2 regions of the Nitrospirillum guaranorum genome follow, and region 1 is predicted to be linked to the other one. Evidence: predicted binding sites of a transcription regulator. Region 1 holds the regulator's gene; the other holds the start of a gene.
What was found. The regulator LexA, encoded in region 1, represses DNA repair genes until DNA is damaged. The targets are predictions, from matches to a motif close to ATGTTCTANTTTGGTTC.
Positions count from the first base shown of each region.

Region 1 (7,618 bases):
GTCGCTGATGCGCCAAGCCGACGTGGCCGCCGCCACCCGCGCCCTGTTGGGGCTCGACAAGGCCGTGGCGTGACCCATGGCGGAGAATAGCGGCTTCACCCATTTCGACGCCGCCGGCCAGGCGGTGATGGTCGACGTCTCCGACAAGGCGGAGACGGAACGTCTGGCGACCGCCCGTGGCCGCGTGGTCATGAAGGCGGAGACCCTGGCCCTGATCCAGGCGGGCCAGATGGGCAAGGGCGATGTGCTGGGCGTGGCGCGGCTGGCCGGCATCATGGCGGCCAAGCGCACGCCGGACCTCATCCCCCTGTGCCACCCACTGGCCCTGACCAAGGTGACGGTGGACCTGACCTGTCTGCCCGAGCAGAACGCCGTGGAGATCGAGGCCACGGCCAAGCTGAAGGGCCGCACGGGGGTGGAGATGGAGGCGCTGACCGCCGTCAGCGTCGCCGCCCTGACGCTGTACGACATGTGCAAGGCGGTGGATAAGGGCATGGTCATCGCCGACATTCGCCTGATCGCCAAGGATGGCGGCAAGAGCGGCCCCTATCGCGCGGACACTCCCTGACTGAACAGTCCTCTGAACCGCAGGTCCCTCCCATGATCCCCGTTGACGAAGCGCTGGCCCGCATCCTGGCCCAGTTCCAGCCCCTGGCCGGCGAACTGGTGGGGGTGGGCGAGGCGCAGGGCCGCGTGCTGGCCGCCGACGTCGTGGCCCGGGTGACGCAGCCGCCGGCCGCCGTCTCCGCCATGGATGGCTGGGCGGTGCGGGGATCGGATCTGGGCACCTCGCCCGTCACGTTGGCCCGCGTCGGCGAGGCGCCGGCCGGCCGGCCCTTCGCCGGCACGGTGGCGCCGGGCCAGGCGGTGCGCCTGTTCACCGGCAGCATCATCCCCGATGGCGCCGACACCGTGGTGCTGCAGGAGGATAGCGACGACCTGGGCCAAGCCGTGCGCGTGCGCGAGGGCACGCCCGGCCGCTGGGTGCGCGCCGCCGGCCTGGACTTCACCGCCGGCACCGTGGGCCTGAAAGCCGGCCGCCGCCTGACCGTGCGCGACGTGGCCCTGGCCGCCGCCATGAACCACCCGTTCCTGACCGTGCACCGCCGTCCCCGCGTCGCCATCCTGGCCACGGGGGATGAGGTGGTGATGCCGGGCGAGCCGCTGGGCCCCGGGCAGATCGTCAGCAGCAACGGCCTGGCGCTGGCGGCGCTGGTGCGGCGCCACGGGGGCACGCCAGTCAACCTGGGCATCGCGCCTGATGACGCCGACACCCTGGCCACCCTGGCGCGAGGGGCCGCGGGCTGCGACCTGCTGGTCACCACCGGCGGCGCGTCCGTTGGCGAATACGACCTGGTGCGCGACGCGTTGGGCGGCCAGGGTTTGGACTTGGATTTCTGGAAGATCGCCATGCGGCCGGGCAAGCCGCTGATGTTCGGCCGCCTGGGGGCCACGCCCCTGCTGGGCCTGCCGGGCAACCCCGTCTCCAGCCTGGTGTGCGCCACCCTGTTCCTGGTCCCGGCGCTGCGCCGGATGCAGGGTTTGGCCCCGGCGGAGCTGCCCCGGGCGCGGGCGGTGCTGGCCAGCGCGCTGCCCGCCAACGACCGGCGTCAGGACTACCTACGCGCCACGTTGGTGGCCGGCGATGGCGCCCTGCCCGCCGTCGCGCCCTTCACCCAGCAGGACAGTTCCATGCTGAGTCGCCTGGCGGCGGCGGATTGCCTGATCATCCGCCCGCCCCACGCCCCCGCCGCCGAGGCCGGCACGGTGGTGGACATCGTCCCGCTGGACGAGATTTAAGGCCCATCCCCCTCCAGCCGCCCTAAATCTGTCATCGTCCGGTGGTTTTTCATCGCTAACCCTTGACGCGGGCCGTGAACCAAAATAGAACATGGCCAGTACGTTTCGGGTTTGTTCCATATCTAGCGGCTCGACACAGCGAAGGGGGCGATATGCTGACGCGGAAGCAACAGGAGTTGCTGCTGTACATCCACCAGCATCTGGGTGAAGGCGGCGTCTCCCCCTCATTCGATGAGATGAAGGACGCCTTGGGACTGAAGTCCAAGTCCGGCATCCATCGCCTGATCACCGGGTTGGAGGAGCGCGGGTTCATCCGCCGCCTGCCGCACCGGGCCCGTGCGCTGGAGGTGTTGCGCCTGCCGGAAGCGCCGGTGCCGAAGAAGGCCGCGGCACCGGCGGACGTGGAGCCCCGGTTCAAGCCCAATGTCATCAAGGCCGATTTCCAGGCGGGCCTGCCCGGCCGGGATGCTGGCGATGCCATCGGTGCCGTCAGCCTGCCGCTGTACGGTCGCATCGCCGCCGGCCTGCCCATCGAGGCGCTGCGCGATAGCGGCAGCACCATCGACATTCCCGTCTCCATGCTGGGCATCGGTGAGCATTACGCCCTGGAAGTCGCCGGCGACAGCATGGTGGACGCCGGCATCCACGACGGCGACACCGTCATCATCCAGCGCTGCGAGACGGCGGAGAACGGCGCCATCGTCGTCGCCCTGGTTGACGCCGCCGAAGTGACGCTGAAGCGCCTGCGCCGTAAGAACAACTCCATCGCCCTGGAACCGGCCAACCCCTCCTACGAGACCCGGGTGTTCGGCGCCGACCGCGTGCGGGTGCAGGGCCGCCTGGTGGGCCTGTTCCGCCGGTATTGATCACGGCCATCCTAGACCAAACAACGGCCCTGGCGACGTCAGTCCCAGGGCCGTTTGCTTTGCGGGTCGTGTACCGTCTCGATGCGTACACCGCCGCGTTCGAAGTACAGGGCGTGCGCGCCGCGGGCGGCCAGCACGTCGGGGCCGATGACCTGCGGGGCGTCGCAGCCCGCCGCCGGCACGCGGGAGATCACCAGGTCGGCATTGTCGCAATCCTCCGCCAGGGCATCGCGGGTCCAGGCGATGGCGACCAGGCGCCCGTCCGGGATGGCGGGCTCGCGCCGCTCCGGTCGATAAAGGTCGGGATGGTAGAGGCAGCCCAGGCTGTCGCAGCGCAGGCTGCCGTCGTCCGTGCCCACGGTGGGCCAGGCGGGCGGGCGGCCTTCCCCGCCATCGCGCTTGCCCCAGGTCTCCACCTCGAAGCCGCCTCCCCGTGAGGAGGACAGCCACAGCTTGCCGCCACCATCGCGCACCGCCACCATGGTGCCGCCACCCGATACCACCATGTCCGGCCGGGGCGTCAGCGGCGCCAGCACGCAGCCCACCGCGATGGGTGCCAGGCCGATCAGGCGCCAACGGCGGCGCCACAGCATCAGCCACAGGCCGCCCACCACCAGCAGGCCGAAGGCCACGTCGGACAAGGCCGCGCCATGCAGGGCCGCGCCGGGCAAGGCGGCCGTAATGCGCGCCGTCCACAGGATGCCGTCGCAGCCCCAGCCGATCATGTCGATGATCCAGCCCTCCAGGTGGAAGGGCATGGCGACATAGGCCAGCAGGCACAGCGGCATGATCCACAGCTCGGTGATGGGAATGCCGATCAGGTTGGCCAGCACGCCGTAATTGGCCACCTGCTGGAAGTGGTAGAGGCAGAACGGCATGGTGGCGATGGTGGAAATGATGGAGGTCAGGCACAGCCCCCCGACGAACAGGGCGGCACGGCGCAGCCAACCCCCATCCTTGCGCCAACGGTTCAGGGGGCCGCGCAAGACCTCGTACGCGCTGATCAGCGCCAGCACGGCGCCGAAGCTCATCTGGAAACTGGGACCGGGCAATTGCTCCGGCTGGTACAGCAGGCAGAGGATGCCGGCGACGGCGATGGCCCGGGGGCTCAGGACCGAGCGGTCGGCCAGGATGGCCACCATGGCCAGCGCCGTCATGAGGACGGAGCGCAAGGTGGGCACTTGCGCGCCCACCAGCATCATGTAGGCCAGGGTGGCCAGTATGGCGAAGGCGGCGGCCCACTTCTTGATGGGATAGCGCAGCGCCACCCCCTCCCACAGGGCCAGGGCCGCCCGGGCGAAAAAGTAGAACAACGCCGCCACCAGGCTGATGTGCAGGCCGGAGATGGACAGGATGTGCTGCAGGCCGGAAACGCGCATGGCCTGCAAGTCGTCGGGCGGAATACCTGTCTGTTCCCCATTCAGCAGGGCGATGGCGATCATGGCGGGCGCGCCGCTGAGGCGGGCGGCCACGCGGTCGGCGATCAGTTCACGCAAGGCCACCACGAGGTCGTTGATCCAGCCGACAACACCCACCGGCGCCGGCGCCACCACCTCGGGCGTCTTGAACGCGAAGCCGACGGCGCCGATGCCTTGGTAAAAGGCGGAACGGCGGAAATCGTAGGCGCCCGGCTCCGGACTGTCCGGCGGCGGACGCAGGGCCGCCAGGATACGCACCCGCGTGCCGGCGGGCGGGGCCGCGTCGGTCGGCCGCAGACGGATGCGTACGGCGGGCGGCGTCAGCTCCGGCGCCAGGCGGGGAATGCGTGGGTCGGCCAGGGTGACGCGTACGCCCTTGTCCAGCCGCTCCACATTGGCCACGCGGCCCTCCACCGGCACAGGTCCCAGGGGACGCTGCAGGATGGGGGTCTTGAGCCAGGTGGTGCGGGCCTCCACCGCCGTGAAGCCCACGCCCAGGGCCAGCAGGGCGCCCAAGGCCAGCCGCAGGGGCAGCCGCTCCCCCGCCAACAAGTACAGGCCAAGGACCCCGAGGGTGAACAGCAGGCCGGACCAGGGCGGCGGCTCGCCCGGCATGGCGAAATAGAGGGCGATGCCGGCCCCTAGAAAGACGGGAACCCAAAGGACCCAACGTTCCCGCTCTTCCACCAAATTGACATACGCAGATGCGACAATGCTGGCTAACGCGGCGAGCACACGATGTGTGATCCTCATCACATCTGAGGGAGGGGGGTCGGCGCCAAATTCGCTCCGCCCAGTAGCCAAATAGGACCCATTCGACAAGTACGGGGCCTCACGGTCCCAGTCCTCTCCAGCGGGGTCTGCCTCAGGGTGCATCTTCGTTCCGGGTGTGCTATCTCAGCGGCTTCCGCATCCTGGTGATGCGCCCCTGGCGGTTATTCTGCCGCCGGATCTGATCACCAGCTATCTCGATATTCGCGTGGCACCGTCAACCTCTGGATGCGTCCCTGCCTAGGCGACCCGTCCAGACGCCCCGACGGGGCGCCGCCCGCCCGCATGCCGGAGAGTGCGTTTCCCATGAGTGTTGTCACCCGCTTCGCCCCGTCCCCCACTGGCTACCTGCACATCGGCGGTGCCCGTACCGCCCTGTTCAACTGGCTGTACGCCCGCCACCACGGCGGCACCTTCCTGCTGCGCATCGAGGATACGGACCGGGCGCGGTCGACCCAGGCGGCGGTGGACGCCATTATCGACGGCCTGAGCTGGCTGGGCCTGACCTGGGACGGCGACGCCGTCAGCCAGTTCGAGCGGCGCGAGCGCCATGCCGAGGTGGCGCGCACCATGCTGGCCCAAGGGCACGCCTACCATTGCTACTGCTCGCCGGAAGAGCTGGAAGAGATGCGGGAGCAGCAGAGGGCCGCCGGCCTGCCCATGCGCTACGACGGCCGCTGGCGCGACCGCGACCCGTCGGAGGCGCCGGCCGGCGTGGCTCCCGTCATCCGCCTGAAGGCCCCGCGCGAGGGCGAGACCGTCCTGCAGGACAAGGTGCAGGGTGAGGTGCGGGTGCAGAACAGCCAGCTGGACGACATGGTGCTGCTGCGCGCCGACGGCACGCCGACCTACATGCTGTCGGTGGTGGTGGACGACCAGGACATGGGCGTCACCCAGGTGATCCGGGGTGACGACCACCTGACCAACACCTTCCGCCAGTTGCAGATCTACCAGGCGATGGGCTGGACGCCGCCGGACTTCGCCCACATCCCCCTGATCCACGGGCCGGACGGCGCCAAGCTGAGCAAGCGCCACGGCGCCCTGGGGGCCGAGGCCTACCGCGACCTGGGCTATCTGCCGGAGGCGCTGCGCAACTATCTGCTGCGCCTGGGCTGGAGCCACGGTGATGACGAGATCATCAGCACCGAGGACGCCATTTCCTGGTTCAACCTGGAAGGCATCGGCCGGTCCCCGTCGCGCATGGACTACGCCAAGCTGGACAACCTGAACGGCCATTACATCCGGCAGGCGGACGATGCCCGGCTGGTGGATCTGATCGGCCCCCGATTGGTCACGGCCCTGGGGCGTGAGTTGAACGACGCCGACCGCGATCTGCTGCGGCGCGCCATGCCGGGCCTGAAGGCGCGGGCCAAGACCCTGGTGGAACTTGCGTCGGGCGCACAGTTTTATATCACGGCCCGCCCCCTTCCGCTGGACGACAAGGCCACCCAACTCTTGTCCGACGAGGCCCGGGCCCAGCTGGCGACCATCGCCGGCCGCCTGAAGGACGCGTCCGACTGGACCGCGGCGACCCTGGAGGGGATCGTCCGCGCGTATGCCGAGGAGACGGGCCTGAAGCTGGGCAAATTGGCCCAGCCGTTGCGCGCTGCACTCTCCGGTTCCACGGTCTCGCCACCGATCTTCGAGGTGGCGGAAGTGCTGGGCCAGGCTGAAACCCTGGCCCGTATCAGTGATGTCGCAGGGGGTGCGTGAGCCCTCCTGGCGTCATTGCCTTCGGCGGTGCGGAACACTACACTCCGCACCGCGTCATAAAGACCAATAAGGGGCAGAGGGCCCCGCTCCGTATAAACAAGGACGTGCCGAAATGAGCGATACGACGACACCGGCGGCCGGAAAGAAAACGGTCACCCTCACCGACAACCAAACCGGTAAGTCTTACGAATTCCCCGTCATGCACGGCACGACCGGCCCTGACGTGATCGATATCCGCAAGCTCTACGGCGACACCGGGTACTTCACGTACGACCCGGGCTTCACCTCGACCGGCAGCTGCGAGTCCAAGATCACCTTCATCGACGGCGATAAGGGCGTCCTGCTGCACCGCGGCTATCCCATCGAGCAGCTGGCCGAGAAGAGCGACTTCATGGAAGTCTGCTATCTGATGCTGCACGGTGAGCTGCCGAACGCCAAGGAAAAGAGCGAGTTCGAGCGCTCCATCACCTATCACACCATGGTGCATGAGCAGCTGTCGCAGTTCTTCCGCGGTTTCCGTCGCGATGCCCACCCGATGGCCGTCATGTGCGGCGTGGTCGGCGCCCTGTCGGCCTTCTACCACGACAGCACCGACATCGAGGATCCGCGCCAGCGCATGGTGGCGTCGCACCGCCTGATCGCGAAGATGCCGACGCTAGCCGCCATGGCCTACAAGTACTCGATCGGCCAGCCCTTCGTGTATCCGCGCAACGACCTGGGCTATGCTGAGAACTTCCTCAACATGACCTTCGGCGTCCCGTGCGAGCCGTACAAGATCAACCCGGTCATCGCCAAGGCGATGGACAAGATCTTCATCCTGCACGCCGATCATGAGCAGAACGCCTCCACCTCCACGGTGCGTCTGTCCGGCTCCTCCGGCGCCAACCCCTTCGCCTGCATCGCCGCCGGCATCGCCTGCCTGTGGGGCCCCGCCCACGGCGGCGCCAACGAGGCCGTGCTGAAGATGCTGGGTGAGATCGGCCACAAGGACCGGATCCCCGAGTTCATCGCCCGCGCCAAGGACAAGAACGACAGCTTCCGCCTGATGGG
Region 1 covers NZ_JAYEES010000003.1:1,736,133-1,743,750, reverse strand. Annotated here, with positions in the region: gene trpC (indole-3-glycerol phosphate synthase TrpC) at 1-73, shown strand, start outside; gene moaC (cyclic pyranopterin monophosphate synthase MoaC) at 77-568, shown strand; gene UAJ10_RS16955 (molybdopterin molybdotransferase MoeA) at 601-1,800, shown strand; gene lexA (transcriptional repressor LexA) at 1,953-2,666, shown strand; gene UAJ10_RS16945 (ComEC/Rec2 family competence protein) at 2,705-4,819, opposite strand; gene gltX (glutamate--tRNA ligase) at 5,162-6,568, shown strand; gene gltA (citrate synthase) at 6,681-7,618, shown strand, end outside.

Region 2 (7,618 bases), 670 kb from region 1:
GGTGTTCGACAACGTGGCCCTTCCCCTGCGCCTGGCCGGCCAGGACGAGGCCCACGTGCAGGAAAGCGTGACGGAGCTGCTGTCGTGGGTGGGGCTGAAGGCCAAGCTGGACGAGCGGCCCTTGCGCCTGTCGGGCGGACAGAAGCAGCTGGTGGCCATCGCCCGCGCCGTCGTCACCCGGCCCAAGCTGATCATCGCCGACGAGCCCACGGGCAACATCGACCGTGAGATGAGCCTGCGCATCATGCGGCTGTTCATCGAGCTGAACAAACTGGGCACCACCTGCCTGGTGGCGACGCACGACATGGTGCTGGTCGACCGCCTGCAAAAGCCGGTGATGGAGCTGTATGAGGGCAAGCTGGCCGATTCCGGTTGGTGGATGGAGGGGGCCGCCAGCAGCGCCGTGGGCCCCGCCCAGGCCTTGGCGCCGGACGACCTTGCGCCGGACTTTTGACCCAGCACAAATCGGCCACCCCACCGCCGGCGTTAAGCTCCCCTTCAGGGTTGCCCCCTTATCCTGACGCCAGAGGACCAGCGCCCCAAACGCGGAGTCGGCTTTAAGGCCGATTTCTGCTATCCAGACGATATAGACATCACCCCCGCCCGGCCCGCCGCCGGCTTCTGATGGAGTGCACACGCCTGTGACCAGCCCCGCCCGCGACACTGCCGCCCCCGGCGACGCCTCCCGGGTCGAAAGCCCGGCCGACCATTACCTGGACGACATTCAAGCCACCGGCGCCGTGCCCTTCATCCTGGTGCACCTGGCCTGCCTGGGCGCCATCTGGACCGGGGTTTACTGGCAGGACGTGGCCCTGGCCGTCGGCCTCTACGGCCTGCGCATGTTCGGCATCACCGGCGGCTACCATCGGTATTTCTCGCACCGGGCCTATAAGACCAGCCGCTGGTTCCAGTTCATCCTGGCCTTCATCGCCCAGACCTCGGCCCAGCGCGGCATCCTGTGGTGGGCGGCGAAGCACCGCCATCACCACCGCTACTCCGACACCCCGGCGGACGTGCATTCCCCGGCGCAGCGCGGCTTTTGGTATGCGCACATGGGCTGGATCTTCACCGCTCGCCACGACAAGACGGACCTGGCCGCCGTGCCGGACCTGGCCAAGTTCCCCGAGCTGCGCTTCCTGGACCGGTTCCACTACCTGCCGGCCTTCATCCTGGCCGTCGCCGTGTGGTTCGCGGCCGGGTGGTCGGGCCTGGTGGTGGGCTTCTTCTGGAGCACCATCGCCACCTACCACGGCACCTTCTGCATCAACTCCCTGGCCCATGTGTACGGCCGCCGCCGCTACCTGACCGGCGACGACAGCCGCAACAACTGGTGGTTCGCCCTGCTGACCATGGGCGAGGGTTGGCACAACAACCACCACGCCTATCAGAGCGCCGCCTGCCAGGGTTTCCGTTGGTGGGAGGTGGACACCACCTACTACATCCTCAAGGCGCTTTCCTGGGTGGGCGTCACCTGGGACCTGCACCGCCCGCCGGCCGCCGTGGTGCGGGGCGAGCAGCGCCTGGGCAAGGCCATCATCGAGAAGGCCGCCGGTCAGCTGGCCGCCACCTTCCATGTGGAGCAGATCGCCGCCCGCCTTCAGGCCACCCTGGCCGACAGCCCCTCGCTGGCCGACGTGAAGGCCGAGTTGCAGCACAAGCTGCAGAACGCCCGCGCCCAGGCGGAGGCCATGCTGGCCTCGCTGCACATGCCCGAGCTTCATATGCCCGCCATGCCCAGCCTGCCCGAGCTGCACATGCCGAGCATGCCCACCCTGCCCACGCGGGAAGAGCTGAAGGAGCGGGCCGCCGCCATGTTCGTGCGCACCACCTCCATGGACGATATCGTCGACCGGGCCCGCCAGCTGCTGATCGAGGCCGTCTGCGCCCGCCTGGCCACCAGCGCCGCCTGACCCAACCGCTTCACGACAAGGCCGCCCTGGGGCTTCAGGGGCGGCCTTTTTGTTGCCCAAGCGACGTCCTGCCGCCCCAAATGTTCATGTTGTGTTCTTATTTTGCCGGGCGTAGGCTGCCCCCCGGGTAACGGAGGGAACCATGGTCGACATCCTGGATGACCGCCCCCTGAAGGGCCGGGGCACCATCTCCAACCGCGTGGGCCGGTTCGAGGCCCACGCCCGCGTGCGCACCGACGACGGCTGGGCTCGGGCGGGGACCGACGGCTGGGATGAAGAGGCCGATCTGGAGGCCGCCCCCGCCACGCAGGTGCGGCTGGACACCTCGCGCAGCGTCATCAGCTACAACGACAGCCCGGACGTGAATTTCGACCGCTCCATCAACCCCTACCGGGGGTGCGAGCATGGCTGCGTCTATTGTTTCGCCCGGCCCAGCCACGCCTATCTGGGCCATTCCCCGGGCCTGGATTTCGAAACCATCCTGTACGCCAAGCGCGACGCCCCGGCGCTGCTGGCCAAGGAGCTGAGGGCCAAGGGCTACACGCCCCGGCCCCTCGCCCTGGGCGCCAACACCGACGCCTATCAGCCCATCGAACGGACGGAGCGCATCACCCGCGGCGTGCTGGAGGTGCTGCGTGACTTCCGCCACCCGGTGGGCATCATCACCAAGTCGCCCCTGGTGCTGCGTGACCTGGACATCCTGGCCCCCATGGCGGCCGACGGCCTGGCGCGCGTCTCGGTCTCCATCACCACCCTGGACCGCGACCTGGCGCGCAAGCTGGAACCCCGCGCCGGCACGCCGCAGCGGCGCCTGGACGCGGTGCGCCAGCTGTCACAGGCGGGCGTACCCGTCAGCGTCCTGGCCTCCCCCATGATCCCGGCGCTGAACGACGCGGAGCTGGAGGGCATCCTGGCCGCCGCCAAGGAGGCTGGGGCCACCCAGGGCCATTACATCCTGCTGCGCCTGCCCCGGGAACTGGGCGACCTGATGGAGGAGTGGCTGCGCCTGCACGTGCCCGACCGGGCCGACCATGTGCTGAGCCTGATCCGCCAGTGCCGCGACGGCGGCCGCAACCATGCCGAATTCGGCACCCGCATGCGCGGCACGGGTGCCTACGCCCAGTTGCTAAACGCCCGCTACAGGCTGGCGGTCAAGCGCCTGGGTCTGGACCAGCGGCGCTGGAGCATGCGCTGCGACCTGTTCCAGCCGCCACCCCAGGCGGGCGATCAGCTGCCGCTGTTCTGAAGCGCAAATGACAAAGGCCGGTCCCCGCCAGGGACCGGCCTTCGCATGTCCAGGGCCCGGCGCGGGCGCCGGGCTCAGGAGGATCAGAACGGGCTGACGCCGGCCTGGATCAGGTACAGGCGGGCGATGTCGGCGGTGCCGTCAGTGCCCTTGATGCTCTTCATGGCGTCCAGCGCCTTGGGCTTCTGACCGGCGGCCAGGTAGGCCTGGACCAGGCGCAGCTTGGCCTCTTCCGGATACTTCAGCTGGTCCTTCTTGATGCCGGCCTGAATGACTTCGATGGCCTTGGCGGCGTTGCCCAAGGCCAGGTACTGCGTGCCGACGCGCACCAGCTGCTTGCCGTCAGGCTGCGCGCCGGCTTCCTTCTCGTCATCCGGCAGCTTGCGCTGATCGTCATCGACCTGCTTGCCGGCCATGTCGGCCAAGCGCTTCTCGCGGTCGCCCTGGGCCTTGCCCAGAATGCCGGCCTTGAAGCCCTTGTCCATGACGGCCTTGGCCTCGGTGCCCAGGCCGTCGCTCATGGCCAGCTGGGCGAATTCCAGATAGGGGCCCGGATCCTTCACCAGGCCGGCACCGATCTGCAGGCGCAGCACGTCGATCTGCAGGCGGTTGGAGTTGAAGCCGGGCAGCTTCTGCACGCCACGGATCACGCTCTCCCAGCTTTCCTGGTCCGGGTAGTTCACCAGCAGGCGCTCCATCGCGTCGAGGAAAGCAGCCTTGTGATCCATGTTGTATTCGGCGTTGGCAATGGTCTGCAGCAACGTCTTGGAGGGCTTGCCACCCTGGGCCTGGATCATGGCGCGCGCGGCCTTGGAGGCGTTGGCGTAGTCCTTCTGGTCCAGGTAAATCTGGATGCCCAGTTCCTTCAGGTGGTTGTCGGTGCCGCCGTCCTTGTAATAGCGGTCGGACGCGGCGGAGAACTTGGCGTAGTTCTTCGCGGCGAAATAAGCCTCGCCGATCAGCCTGTCACGATTCAGCTTGTCGGCATCCGCCAGCTGGCAGGTCGACAGGGTCGATTCCAGCGACTTGGCGAAATTGCCCATATCCTTCTGGCCGCTGTAGGCCGAGGCACGCAGCGTCTCGAAGGTGCAGGTCTCGAAAGCAGACTTCGTCTTGCTGGCCTTCTCGGCCTCGTCGATCTTGTCCAAGGCTTCCTTGAACTTGCCCGCCTTCAGCGCGGCCTGGGCTTCCTGCAGCGGCTTGCCGACTTCCGGGCTGAACTTCTTGGCTTCGGCAGCGTGGGCCGGCGTGGTGGCGCTGATGACAACGGCGCCGCCCATGGTGAGCGCCGAGGCGAGCAGTGCGGCACGAAGGAAGTGCGTGGCGATCATTCCGAGGACTCTACCTGCTTTGTTGAAGGGCTGGACCGACGAGCGGCCCCTCATATCGGGAAATCTAATCGGTAATTGGGGAGAAATCGGGACAGTCATCCCGAAACGGGCCCGTGCCCCCAAAAGATCACGAGCCCCCAAAAACGGTTACGGCGGCCCCGCATCCCAAGACCAGCTCGGGTAACGAGGCCGCCGCATACACGGACTTAGTCCATGAACTGTTCCGCACCCACCAGACCCAGCTTGGTCACGCCCAAGCGCTGGGCCGAGGCCATGACCATCGCCACGGTGTTATATTTGGCCAGCTTGTTCGGCCAAAGATGAACCTCGGGCTGCGGGTTTTTGGTCGCCGCGTCCTTCAGACGCAACTCAAGTTCATGGCGATCAACGGTGGTTCCGTTCCACTGAATCGTGTTGTCGAAATCCACCATGATGTTGACGATCTCAGGCGGCGTCGTATTGGTCACCGGCGGGGTCGCCGACGGCATGTCCAACTTCACCGCATGGGTTTGGATCGGAATGGTGATGATCAGCATGATGATCAGAACCAACATCACGTCGATGAGCGGCGTGGTGTTGATGTCCATCATGGCTTCGTCTTCACCGCCTCCGCCAACGTTCATACCCATGGCTTAAACTCCTTCGGAGGACCGTCAGTGCGCGACCGGGATCGCGCCTGCCGGCGGCTCGGTGATGAAACCGATCTTCACGATACCGGCCCGCTGGGCCGCCACCACCACCCGGCCCACATACTCGTAGCGCGCATTCTTGTCGCCGCGGATGTGGACTTCCGGCTGGGGCTTGTCCACGGCGCGCACCTTGAGCTTCTCAAGCAACGCGCTGTAGTCCGGCACCTTGGACTCGTTCCAGAAGATGTCGCCGTCGCGGTTGACCGCGATAACGATGTTTTCCGGCTTGGTCTTGGTAGGCTGATTACGTTCCTTCGGCAGGTCCACGTTCACCGTGTGGGTGACGACGGGGACCGTAATCAGGAAGATGATCAGCAGCACCAGCATGATGTCGACGAGGGGGGTCGTATTGATCGCCGATACGACCTCGCCATCATCATCACCATCGCCGGCAGAACCGACGTTCATCCCCATGTTTACGCGCTCCGAGCGGACTTGCCGGCGCCGAGACGGCCACCGCTGACCAGCAGGGCATGCAGGTCGGCGGAGAAGTTGCGGACGCGGTCCATGGCGGTCTTGTTGCGGCTCAGCAGCCAGTTGTAACCCAGCACGGCGGGCACGGCGACGGCCAGACCGATGGCGGTCATGATCAGGGCTTCACCGACGGGGCCGGCGACCTTGTCGATCGAGGCCTGACCAGCGATGCCGATGTTGGTCAGGGCGTGATAGATGCCCCACACCGTACCGAACAGACCGACGAACGGACCGGTCGAACCGACGGTGGCGAGGAAGGCCAGGCCGCCCTTCATGCGGTTGCTGATGCTGTCGACCGAGCGCTGCAGCTGCATGGTCACCCAGGTGTGCAGGTCGATCTGGTCGACCAGCGTGCCCTCGTGGTGCTCGGTGGCGCGCAGACCGTCTTCGACCAGCATGCGGAACACGCTGTTCTTGCTCAGCTTGGCGGCGCCATCGGCCAGGGACGGGGCGGTCCAGAAGGACTTGTCGGCCTGGGCGGCGGAGCGCAGCAGCAGGGTCTGCTCGATCAGCTTGGTGACGATGATGTACCAGGTGCCGGTCATCATGATGACCATGATCATCAGCACGCCGCGGGACACGAAGTCACCGCCGTTCCACAGGGCGTTCAGGCCGTAGGGGTTCTCGACGGTCGCGGTGGCGGCCGGCGGGGCGGCGACGTCGCTGGCGGCGGCGTCAGCGGCGGGCGCGGCGGCCGGAGCGGCCGGGTCAGCGGCCGGAGCGGCGGCGGCCGGGGCCGAGCTGTCGGTGGACGGGGTCGTGGTCTGGGCGACCGCGACCGAGGTGAAGGTACCGACGACCAGGGCGACCATGGCAAAGCGCACCATGGAACCGGCGGTCAGCTTGAAACGCTCCCTAATGCTCATGACAATTCCAACACATTTGGGTTGAGGGGATGAGGAACCCTTGCGCATCAGCGTCTAAGAGGCCCCGGTTTTCTTGAACTGTTAACGCGCGTCCTTGAGCTGGAAGCGGTAGGCAGCCTTGGTCGACGACCAGGTCCCGACGGCCTTGCCTTCCTGCTGCTCAGCTGAGCACTTCCAAACGCCGCGCTGGGCCTGCCTGACCACTGCCTCATCGAGGCGATCATGGCCGCTCGACTCCAGAACTTTGGCGTCCGTCACACGGCCGTTGGCATCACAGTATACGACGAACACGACACGGCCTTCTTCACCGAGGCGCGAGGACGCGGAAGGATATTCCGGCGGGCTCTTTTGGAATGACGTCTGGTCCACCTTGACCGGCACGGACGCCGGCGCCGGCGGGGCGGCGGGCGCGACCGGGGCGGACGGCGGCACGACCACCGGCGGCTTAGTCGTCGACACCGGGGCCGGGTTCGGCGGCGGCGGCGTATCGATATTGACCTCGACCGGCGGCACGAAATCCGGCGGCCGAACGGTCTGCGGCGGCGGGGGCGGAGGCGGCGGAGGCGGCGGCGTCTCGTCCTTGATCTCTTCGATGATCCTGGTCTCCACAGGACCCTTGACCACCTCGACGACCTTGTTCGCAAGGCCGGTGACGAGAGCGTAGACGATGCCGGCCTGGATCAGGACTGTGGCGACCAGCCCGATCAACCGGCTGCTTGACGATTGTTTTGCGGTGTAAGGCATTTTCCTGCGGTCACATCACGAAGGAAGACACCGCATCGGAAAACGCCGCGGCGCATCCGAGCGGAAGTGATTCAGCGGAGGCAGGACGGGGGGAATCCGTGATGCCCGGGACCTGGGGTCCGCCTGGACATCGAAACGCAATCCTGGGGTCGACCAACACCGACCTTCCCACATCTGCCTCCAATTCATTTGCGAAGCAGTATCCGGCACCCGTGGCGCACATCCGGTTATTTCATAACCTGACGAACACCAGCCCCAAGCACCACGGCCCACTTTTCAGGGACCTGAACACCGCTTGCGATCGTCGTCGACCTTCACAGTCGAGCCTTGTTGGGTTTTCGTATGCCCGATTTCTAGG
Region 2 covers NZ_JAYEES010000003.1:1,063,099-1,070,716, reverse strand. Annotated here, with positions in the region: gene ftsE (cell division ATP-binding protein FtsE) at 1-454, shown strand, start outside; gene UAJ10_RS13805 (acyl-CoA desaturase) at 642-1,910, shown strand; gene UAJ10_RS13800 (PA0069 family radical SAM protein) at 2,053-3,156, shown strand; gene UAJ10_RS13795 (hypothetical protein) at 3,240-4,487, opposite strand; gene UAJ10_RS13790 (ExbD/TolR family protein) at 4,694-5,116, opposite strand; gene UAJ10_RS13785 (ExbD/TolR family protein) at 5,141-5,590, opposite strand; gene UAJ10_RS13780 (MotA/TolQ/ExbB proton channel family protein) at 5,593-6,516, opposite strand; gene UAJ10_RS13775 (energy transducer TonB) at 6,598-7,260, opposite strand.
Region 2: a site for LexA is predicted at 1,991-2,007, ahead of UAJ10_RS13800 (PA0069 family radical SAM protein). Genes of this name have one in related genera too.